3 regions of the Oceanobacillus aidingensis genome follow, and region 2 is predicted to be linked to each of the others. Evidence: riboswitches for the same ligand, from Rfam matches in the RefSeq annotation. Region 2 holds a riboswitch; each other region holds the start of a gene.
The links. A riboswitch is a leader RNA that binds a small molecule or an ion and turns the genes downstream of it on or off. The one in region 2 is predicted to bind S-adenosylmethionine.

Region 1 (3,282 bases), on a different contig from region 2:
TTCCTTAGGAAGACGGCTGGAAAGGCCAAGATTGACTGCCTCGCTTTCTAAATAAGAAGTCACCACATTCCAGGCAACTCTTCCATTCGTTAAATGATCCAGTGTAGATAGCTGCCTTGCGAGTGCGTATGGTTGTGCATATGTAGCAGAAATTGTTGGCGCAAAGCCGAGATTTTCAGTGACAGCCGCCATAGCAGAAATCGGAATCAATGGATCATGTGCCGGAAGCTGTACAGCATGCCGGACAGCTGCTTCATGACTATTTTCATATACACTGTAGGTTCCAAGCACATCAGCAATAAACATGGCATCAAATTTACCGCGTTCCAGGATTTTTGCTGTTTCTATCCAATATGACAGGTCATTATGTTTTGTCCCCTCGTCCTTTTCATGCTTCCATAATCCTGTCGAGTGAGGGGAAGGTGAATTTTGAATAAATCCATTCAGGTGAATTTGTTTTGTCATCGTTTCGATAAGCTCCTTTTCTCATAAATTTTCATCTTGACCGCTTCACCAAAATCTATAATTGACTATCTCTCATTTGATGCAGTCAGCCATTGATTTTGGTATCGGCCCTTACTTCTGAATTGCTGATTACTTAAGATTCATCGAAAGCATTTAAGGCATTCACACTATGTGCCACTGCGGACCCGGCTTTTAAAGCTGCTGCCACAAAAATCGCTTCTGATATTTCCTCTAGGCTGGATCCTGTTTTTTTGGCGTTTTTCGTATGCAGATCAATGCAATACGGGCAGCCTGTGGTATGTGCTGATGCCACCGCGATAAGCTCTTTCTCCTTTTCGGTCAATTTGCCTGCTTTGATAGATTTATGATCAAAAGCAGCAAATGCCTTGAATGTATCCGCATCAATGTCACCAAATTCGGTTAATCTATTAAAATAGGATGCTTTGTACAGCTCGTCTTTTTCCTCTTCATCAAACGCATTTAGCGCATTCACACCATGAGCAACCGCTGAACCAGCCTTTAGAGCTGTTGCAACAAAAATGGCCTCTGTTACTTCCTCTTTATCAGCGTTATTTTTTTTAGCATTCCCCACATGTAAATCAATGCAGTACGGGCACCCCGTAATGTGCGCTACGGCTACCGCAATTAATTCCTTTAATTTAACTGATAATTCACCCTCAGCTAATGCTTTATCGTTAAAAGCAAAAAAAGTTTGAAACGCTTCCGGTGCATATTCTTTTAATTCTGTTATCCGGTTAAAATAAGATTTTTGATATAAACTATCTGTTTTAGTCAATGAAATCTCTCCTCATACATTTAAAATTTTGGCTTGTCATACAGTGAAACTTCAATTAGTGAAGGTTTTTCGACGCACAACTCTTTATAATAGGACGGTTAATCGCAAAAGCTCTTCGATGGGACGAGTAATCGCAGTCCCAGTCCCAGTTTCAGCCCTAGGACATCGTGAACCTGGTCTGTTTCCTTTGCCCACTGATTTGTGCTGCGATAAAATCATACAAATTGTAAATCCATCTCGTTAATTTTCTTACAGCCACCATAATAATTAAACTTTACCTATCTAATTACTCGGTTTTAAGCCATGCTTGCCCCTTTGAAATTATTCCCTCCCTACCCTTGTTTAAAAATGAAAAAACCCCTTTTCCAGAAGAAGAGGGTTTCTTTACACACTGCCTCATCTCTCAAGTGAAAACTTGCTGGAATTAGCACCATTTTACTGCGTTTCCAGTAATGGTTGCTGCGGGATTATAGGACCAGTTCCTCCCCCGGCTCTTGATAAGGAATTACATTATTTAGTTTTTTAAGATTTCTTCATATGTTATCGAATTCTAAAAAATATGTCAAGTGGAAATTTTAATTTAATGAAGCGTTTCTTGATCAAAATCTATTGATAATATTAGCAGATATCTTTTTGCTGTAAGCGGCGACTGGTTGTTTTATCACATGTAATTATATTTTCCTGCTATAGAGTACGATGCTAAATCGATTGAGCAGCTTTTTTCATCGTGTCCTTAAAATTCATCATTTAGTTTACATAATACAATTATGGTGAATTAATGTTTTTTTGTTTTCAGTAAAAACGCTTAGACCACATTCTAGCCTAAGCGTTTCCATTATTTGTTTACACTGGGTAAACCCCATGTTTTCTCTCGGTAAATTGCTTTTTCTTATTCTGATAAATGGTGAAACGTCTTGTCAGCTCGCTCCGAAGATGATCTGGATCAATGATATCATCAATAATCATTTCGGAAGCTAAGCGGTAAATATCAATGTTCTCTTTATAGGCGGCCTGCTTTTCTGCGATATATGCCTCCCTTTCTTCTTCTGGAAGCTGAGCGATTTTATTTGCTTCTACTGCATTCACTGCTGCTTCCGGTCCCATAACAGCAATCTGTGCATTTGGAAAGGCTAAACAGCAATCCGGATCGAAAGCCGGCCCTGACATCGCGTATAGACCAGCTCCATAAGCCTTTCGGACAATAACAGAAATTTTAGGTACCGTTACCTCACTCATTGCAAACAGCATTTTGGCTCCATGGCGAATAATTCCCTGCTTCTCCACTCTTGTTCCAATCATAAATCCTGGTACATCCGTTAAGAACAGCAGCGGAATTTCAAACGCATCACATAATTGGATAAATTTTGTTGCTTTATCTGCTGAATCCGTAAAAAGAACGCCTCCTTTTACACGTGGCTGATTAGCAATGATTCCTATACTTTGACCGTTGATACGGGCCAGCCCAGTAATTAATTCTGGAGCAAACCGCTTTTTTATTTCACAAAAACTGCCTTCATCAATTGTACGGTCAATCAGTTCATACATATCAAAAGCAGCATTTTGATTTTCTGGAATAATTTCGCTGATTGGCTTATCAAAGCTTTTTGGTTCTACAGATGCTGCTTTTTTTGGCTTCTCACGAAAATTAGCAGGAAAATACGTTAAGTACTTCTGTGCAAATTGAATCGCTTCTTCTTCGGTATCTACTAAAACATCGCCTACTCCTGAGGTTGTACAGTGCATCTTTGCTCCGCCCATTTCCTCTAAAGAAACCTTTTCGCCAATGACCTTTTCAGCCATTCGCGGTGAACCTAAATACATCGATGCGTTCCCATCAACCATGACAACGATATCACAAAAGGCCGGAATATAGGCACCGCCGGCAGCGGATGGACCAAACAATAAGCAGATTTGCGGCACTCTTCCTGACAGCTTAATTTGATTATAGAAAATACGTCCCGCTCCTCTTCTTCCCGGGAACATATCTATTTGATCTGTAATTCGGGCACCGGCAGAGTCTA
Region 2 (3,282 bases):
CTGCACCATCTACTGTTTTGTCTCCTCGCTCGATCACAAAGCCCATTTTTTGATGAAACGCAATCGATGTTTTATTTACGGGAGAAGTGATGGAGCGGATGATTTTCCGATCAGCCATTTTAACTTTGGTGAAAAATTTCTCATAAAGTGTTTTTCCAATGTCTTTCTTCCTGTAATCCGGGTGTACACCGACAAAATGAATATATGCTTCATCTGACTGATCTTGAGATAAAAATCCAATTAAAAAACCTATTATCTCGTCATCTTCTTCTGCGATAAAGCTGGTATTCTTAAAATGTTGAAAAAATAATTTAGGCAGCATTCCTGCCATATCACGCCCGCCCCACCAGTCGTTTATCTGCGGAATCAGGACATCATAATCCGAACTTTGTAAACTGCGAATTTCCATTCTACATTCTCCCTTTTATTTGAAACGATGTACTATCATTCGTATAAATTCTTTTATTTACCATGATAAAACAGCTGAATATTCTTATTGTTATTACTAATATATCAAAAAATTATAATGATTTCTTTCTTTGTTTGAATTTTTTTGGAATTTATATTTAATTTTTCACGCCCGTATGTTAACCTTGATTTAAATTAGGTTGACAAAGAGAGGAGCGTTTTTTTGTTCAAATCGTTTAAAAATCAATTCATCCTTTCGTCAGTTGTTTCAATATTATTCATCATAAACACTTACTTACTTTTTAATTTTACTTATCAAATCAGTGACATAATGGCAAATTTATTTTTGTTCATCACCTTAGCTTCCGTTTTCAATACTGGTTTATTAGCTCAAAAGTATTTTCATTCAAAACAATCTTCTCTAAATGATTCATAGTACGTATTCAAAAAAGTTCGACAAAAAGGAGATTTGGAAAGCTCACCTCTCCAAATCTCCCTTGCTCATCACTCTTATTTCCAGACATCTTCAGCAATTCGCACAACATGCCGGATTTTTTCCCATTGCTGTTTCTCACTCAATAAATTCCCTTCCTCTGTGGAAGCAAACCCGCATTGAGGACTCAGGCAAAGCTGATTCAACGGTACATAGCCCGCCGCTTCTGTAATTCTTGCTTTAACAGCCTCCGGATCTTCCAGCTCGCTGAACTTAGACGTGATAAGACCCAGCACAATGAATAAATCATCACGGTTCACATGGCGTAAAGGTTCAAATCCGCCCGAGCGGTCATCATCAAACTCCAGGAAAAGACCATCCACCTGTAAACCGCCAAAAATCGTTTCTGACACCGCCTCGTAACCGCCGCTTGACATATAGGTAGATTGGAAATTCCCCCGGCAAATATGCATTGTTACCAGCATATCATCCGGTCTGTTCGCAATCGATTCATTGATTGCTCTCGCACATAATTCAGCTGTTTTCTCTGGATTTCTTCCTTTTTCAAGCAACGAATTTCTGCCCTTCTCTGAGAAAAAGGTTGCCCAGGACGTATCATCCAACTGTAAGTAGCGGCAGCCTTCATCGTATAATGCCTGAATCACCCCTTGATAAGCAGCAACCAGGTCATCAATAATGGCTTCATCATTTTCATAAATTCCTTCTTCAAAATCCGCCCGGAAAAAGAGCATGTTCGGACTCGGAATCGCAAATTTTGCAACCGCATCCCCGGCAATACCATGCAGGAATTTATAATGCTCAATCATATAATGATTACTAAAACCAATTTTACCGGTTACCTTAATGCCTCGTTTTTTCGTTTCCACACCAGTGAATTGCAAGCCTTGCTCCGCGGTATAGCCTTCCACGCCATCGAAGCCTTCCAGAAAATCAAAATGCCACCAGGCACGGCGAAACTCCCCATCTGTCACCGATTGAAGACCTGCTTTTTTCTGCTGTTCTACCAGTTTGATAATTTCCTCATCTTCCAATTGACGCAATTGTTCTGCACTGATTTCTCCTTTTGCCCTCTGGGCACGCGCTTCTTTTAAACGCTTGGGACGAAGAAAACTCCCTACATGATCTGCTCTGAATGGAGCCCGTGTATTTTTTGTCTCTGCTGATATCGCCATCGAATACCCCTTCCTCTTTGTCTCCTATATTCATTCTATATTCCATTAAAAAAAACCCCTTCCGAAAATAGAAGAGGTTCGATATGATAAAATCTCTTCTTATCTTCAAGCAAAAATGCTTCTGGAATTAGCACAGTACAAATCAACGTCTGCTGCTAAGGCTTCAGCGGGCCAGTCCCTCCACCTTTCTCGATAAGAATATATGGAATTATACGAATAATTACAGTTTACTTTACATGGAAGCAATGAATTCGTCAAGGAGAATCCCAAAATATAGGAATCTTTCTGCGATCGATTTTAAATCAAAATTGCGTTACCTTTTTTTATCGGAAAAAATTTTATAATCTTCACTGATCACAAAAGCAGAAAAATACAAGCAAAAAAATAAAATAGCTGCTCCTTCCCATGATACACTAACCCTCGTAAATAGGGGCTCAATACATATTTTATAAAAACTAACACTAAGCAACCATTGAACGACATAACTCCAAAGCATTACTTTCTTTGTCTGTTTCATTTTCGCTGCTTTAAGGATTAGCATATATAACAAATCAAACAGCATCCCCACCACGTAAGACAGAAAAAGCAATCCTCCGAAGTAAAGAAAATTAATAAAAATACTATCAAAAAAATGTATTTCGATAAGATTCCAGCCTGCTAAAATATTAGATAAACCATATGTTATTAAAATAGGAATGGCTACAATAACTGCGATACTACCCATTACTAGACCAACAGTAAGCAAATTGGCAACAAGGGTAGAAAAATCCATTTTTTTATTATTCAAAATTCATTGAATCCTCCTTGTCTATACCTATATTATAAGGGACTATTACATCCTAATGAATATATATTCTTTTAACTCACTGTACTACAATATCAACTGAAGATTTCCCTAAATTTTCATGTTTCTGAAACGACAGTAACAACTTTTTTATCGCTCAGTTAGTTTAGAGCCATTCGCTCCCCAAATTTTGAGCTGTAGTTTTCGTAGCAAATTCATCTTCTTTTTGATTTAATTCCATCCTATCACATCCTATGTGCCGATAAACTTCTACTAAATGAAGGTTCTATTTATAAATCTTTTAAAAAAGCTAAATAATTTTCTAACGTTTTCACCTCTCGCTCGGCTATAAACAATAGAAAGGGTTCATAATCCCCTTCTGTTCCAGAAATATCTAAAGCCTCGTAATACTTGAATCTATCGTCCTTTTCAATTGTAATTGGAGGAAATCCAGACTTCATCAA
Region 3 (3,282 bases), on a different contig from region 2:
AAGGCGGGGAAGGATGTTATTTTTGTATTTAACGTCCGGAGCTGCGTAATTCAAGAGCAAATTGCGCCGGCTGAACGGTCGAAAGAATAAACACTTCAGATGATACTTCAGGAGCAGAAGCTGTGAATAAAATCGTGCCCTGATAAGCTGCGTTTTCTTCTGGTGTCTGTTTACCTTCCTGCAGCCATATTGCATCAGCTCCTGTTAATATATCTGTTGTCACTTCATCGATATCTGCCGCAGGAATTACCTCATAGCCTAATTTATAGAGAGGAACAATTTCTTCGTCCGCGATGCCGACAGTAATAATCCGCTTTTTGCGGACACCTTCGCTGCGGTCAAATGGGGATTGAAGTAAATTTTGCACTGCTATTTCCTCGGCTGATTTTTGATTGCCCTGTGATTTTCCTGTTGCTTTATCAATGGCCTGATCCAAGTCAGCTACAATATCGTCAAATGACTCTAAACCAATGGATAAACGGACCAATTCTTCCGTTGTACCGCTTTTTGCCAAGTCCTCATCTGTCAATTGCTGATGGGTTGTAGAAGCAGGGTGGATAATAAGCGATTTGGCATCCCCCACATTGGCGACATGAGACCAGAGCTGCACATTATCGATTAGAGTACGGCCTGCTTCTCGTCCGCCTTCAATACCAAATGTAATAACTGACCCAAAACCGCCCTTTAAGTATTTTTTAGCAAGCTGATGGGAGGGATGTGATTCCAGCCCCGGGTAGTTGATCCATTCTACAGCAGGGTGATTTTCCAGGTAAGCTGCTATTTTTTCTGCATTTTCGCTATGCTTCCTGATGCGTAAGTGTAAAGTTTCCAGGCCTTGCAGTAATAAAAAGGCATTTTGCGGACTAAGCGCAGGTCCGATGTCACGTAATAATTGGACGCGCAGCTTGGTAATGAATGCAGCAGGACCTAAATCCGCATATTTTAAGCCATTATAGCTCTCATCCGGCTCGATAAAATCAGGGAATTTATCATTATTCCAATCAAATCTGCCGCTGTCGACAACGACACCGCCGATGGTTGTGCCATGTCCGCCAATCCATTTCGTGGCGGAGTGAACCACAATATCCGCACCCCAGGTTAACGGCTTGGCAAAATAAGGGGCAAATGTATTATCAATAATTAAAGGAATGCGATGATTATGAGCAATATCAGCCACCGTTTCGACATCAAAAACATATAAACTTGGATTAGTGATGATTTCTCCAAAAATTGCTTTTGTTTTATCTGTAATTGCAGCCTCAATAGCATCCGGGTCAGTTCCATCTACAAATTTTACATTGATTCCATAACGGGGGAGCGTGTTGGCAAATAAGTTATACGTCCCGCCATATAGATTGCTGTCCGCGATAATCTCATCACCGGCACGGGTGATATTTAAAATCGCCATCGTAATAGCTGCCATCCCGGAAGCTAGACCTAAAGCACCGACTCCGTCTTCTAATTGTGCAATCCGCTGCTCAAATGTATCTACCGTCGGATTCATAATTCGAGTATAGATATTACCTGGCTCTGCTAATCCAAATAAGTTTTGTGCATGCTCTGTATCACGAAAAACATAAGAGGTTGTTTGATAGATTGGAACAGCACGTGCTCCGGTTGTCGGGTCTGGAACCTGCCCCCCGTGTAACAAAATCGTTTCGTCTTGCTGTACTGGATAGTTTGACATTGTATTTCCTCCCTTTTTATTGAAAACACTCTTTTACCTGAAAAAAGCTCTCTTCTATAATGAAGAGAGCTCTGATAACTGACTTAGAACCCTCTCTTATCTTTCAGATGATATATCTGTAGGATGGAGCACCTGAATGTTCAAGTTGCCGGGCTTCACAGGGCCTATTCCCTCCGCCGCTCTTCATAAGAGATTCTGCTAAATATTTTGAAATTACTTGCGAGTATATAGTTTTACAGGTTAAAAGTCAAGTGTTTTACTAGGGATTAATAGATGAAATAAAGTGAATCTTCCTTCAGCGGGGATTTCTTTCATCCTTACTGAAGGAATTATCACAAAAGTATGACCTAAAGGCCTTTGGACGAATCGGGCCGTTACTGGCTGAAAACTATGCCTTTCTTCTTTTTCTCCGCGGTGCATCCCGGTAAATACTGGCCATATAGATAATAAGTGCAGCCCAAATCAAAGCAAAGGTAATCATATGATGTACCGTAAAGGTTTCATTATATAGAAATACCCCCAGAAAGAACATAATTGTCGGTGCCACATATTGTAAAAAGCCAACCATTGCCAATGGAATCCGTTTGGCCCCTGCAGCAAACAGCAGTAAAGGTATTGCTGTAACACCCCCCGTGCCTATAAGTAAAAGATTGTCCGATGTAAACAAAGGAGAAAAAGTAAAAGATCCTTCTGACGGAACAAATAGTAAATACAATAGAGCAATCGGAGCCACTACAAGTGTTTCAATAGTAAGTCCATACATTGCATGCAGATGGAGTGTTTTTTTAATCAATCCATAAAAGCCAAAGGTGATGGCCAATAACAGCGAAATCCAAGGGAACACACCATAGCTCAGTGTTAAATAAAGTACGCCGATACCGGCAAGGATGAACGATAAGACCTGTCCTTTCGTTGTCTTTTCTTTCAATACAAATACCGCTAATAAAATGCTGATCAAAGGATTGATATAGTACCCTAAGCTGGCCTGCAGCACATGTCCATGCTGAACCGAAAAAATAAATAGAAACCAGTTAATAGATATAACGATGGAAGCTGTAATGATAGCGATGGTTTTCTTTTTATCTTTTTTCAGCTCGTGGACCGTTTCAATCAGTTCACGCCAATTACCTGTCACCAGTACTAAAAAAATCATGAAAATTAAGCTCCAGACAATCCGGTGGGCTAGTACTTCGCCAGCTGGAACATGTTCAAGAAACTTCCAATAGATTGGAAAGATTCCCCATAATAAATAAGCAGCAAAGGTAATAACCGCTCCCTGTTGTAAAGATTTATCCTCCATTATCCATTCCTGCCTTCTGAAAAAATTAAACTAAAACCAATATTAAAACTTTATGAGGCAGGAAGCAATAACTTTTAAATAATGTATTCCGTAAAACGAAGCTTCATGGAGCGGGAGCTTTGTTTTCTTTGTACGAAATATTAGATATTTTTTTGAGCCGGAAACATTTCCAACAGCACAGGAATACTTTATCATAAAGAGAGAGACTTATCTGAATTATTACCTTTATCAGGATCGGGGAGAATATAAATGAGCAAAAAGTTTAAACATATGGAAACAGCAATGATTCACGAAG

Region 1: another riboswitch for S-adenosylmethionine. It lies ahead of ACFO3P_RS20895 (carboxymuconolactone decarboxylase family protein); the one in region 2 lies ahead of ACFO3P_RS16190 (5-methyltetrahydropteroyltriglutamate--homocysteine S-methyltransferase).
Region 3: another riboswitch for S-adenosylmethionine. It lies ahead of ACFO3P_RS05220 (O-acetylhomoserine aminocarboxypropyltransferase/cysteine synthase family protein); the one in region 2 lies ahead of ACFO3P_RS16190 (5-methyltetrahydropteroyltriglutamate--homocysteine S-methyltransferase).

Annotation. Positions count from the first base shown of each region.
Region 1 covers NZ_JBHSFT010000049.1:304,396-307,677, reverse strand. The annotation lists gene ACFO3P_RS20900 (LLM class flavin-dependent oxidoreductase) at 1-465, opposite strand, end outside; gene ACFO3P_RS20895 (carboxymuconolactone decarboxylase family protein) at 599-1,267, opposite strand; SAM riboswitch class I at 1,655-1,765, opposite strand; gene ACFO3P_RS20890 (acyl-CoA carboxylase subunit beta) at 2,105-3,282, opposite strand, start outside.
Region 2 covers NZ_JBHSFT010000044.1:27,103-30,384, forward strand. The annotation lists gene ACFO3P_RS16185 (GNAT family N-acetyltransferase) at 1-409, opposite strand, end outside; gene ACFO3P_RS16190 (5-methyltetrahydropteroyltriglutamate--homocysteine S-methyltransferase) at 919-2,034, opposite strand; SAM riboswitch class I at 2,131-2,233, opposite strand; gene ACFO3P_RS16195 (hypothetical protein) at 2,348-2,821, opposite strand; gene ACFO3P_RS16200 (Fic family protein) at 3,109-3,282, opposite strand, start outside.
Region 3 covers NZ_JBHSFT010000007.1:177,988-181,269, forward strand. The annotation lists gene ACFO3P_RS05220 (O-acetylhomoserine aminocarboxypropyltransferase/cysteine synthase family protein) at 29-1,687, opposite strand; SAM riboswitch class I at 1,781-1,879, opposite strand; gene rarD (EamA family transporter RarD) at 2,076-2,987, opposite strand; gene megL (methionine gamma-lyase) at 3,237-3,282, shown strand, end outside.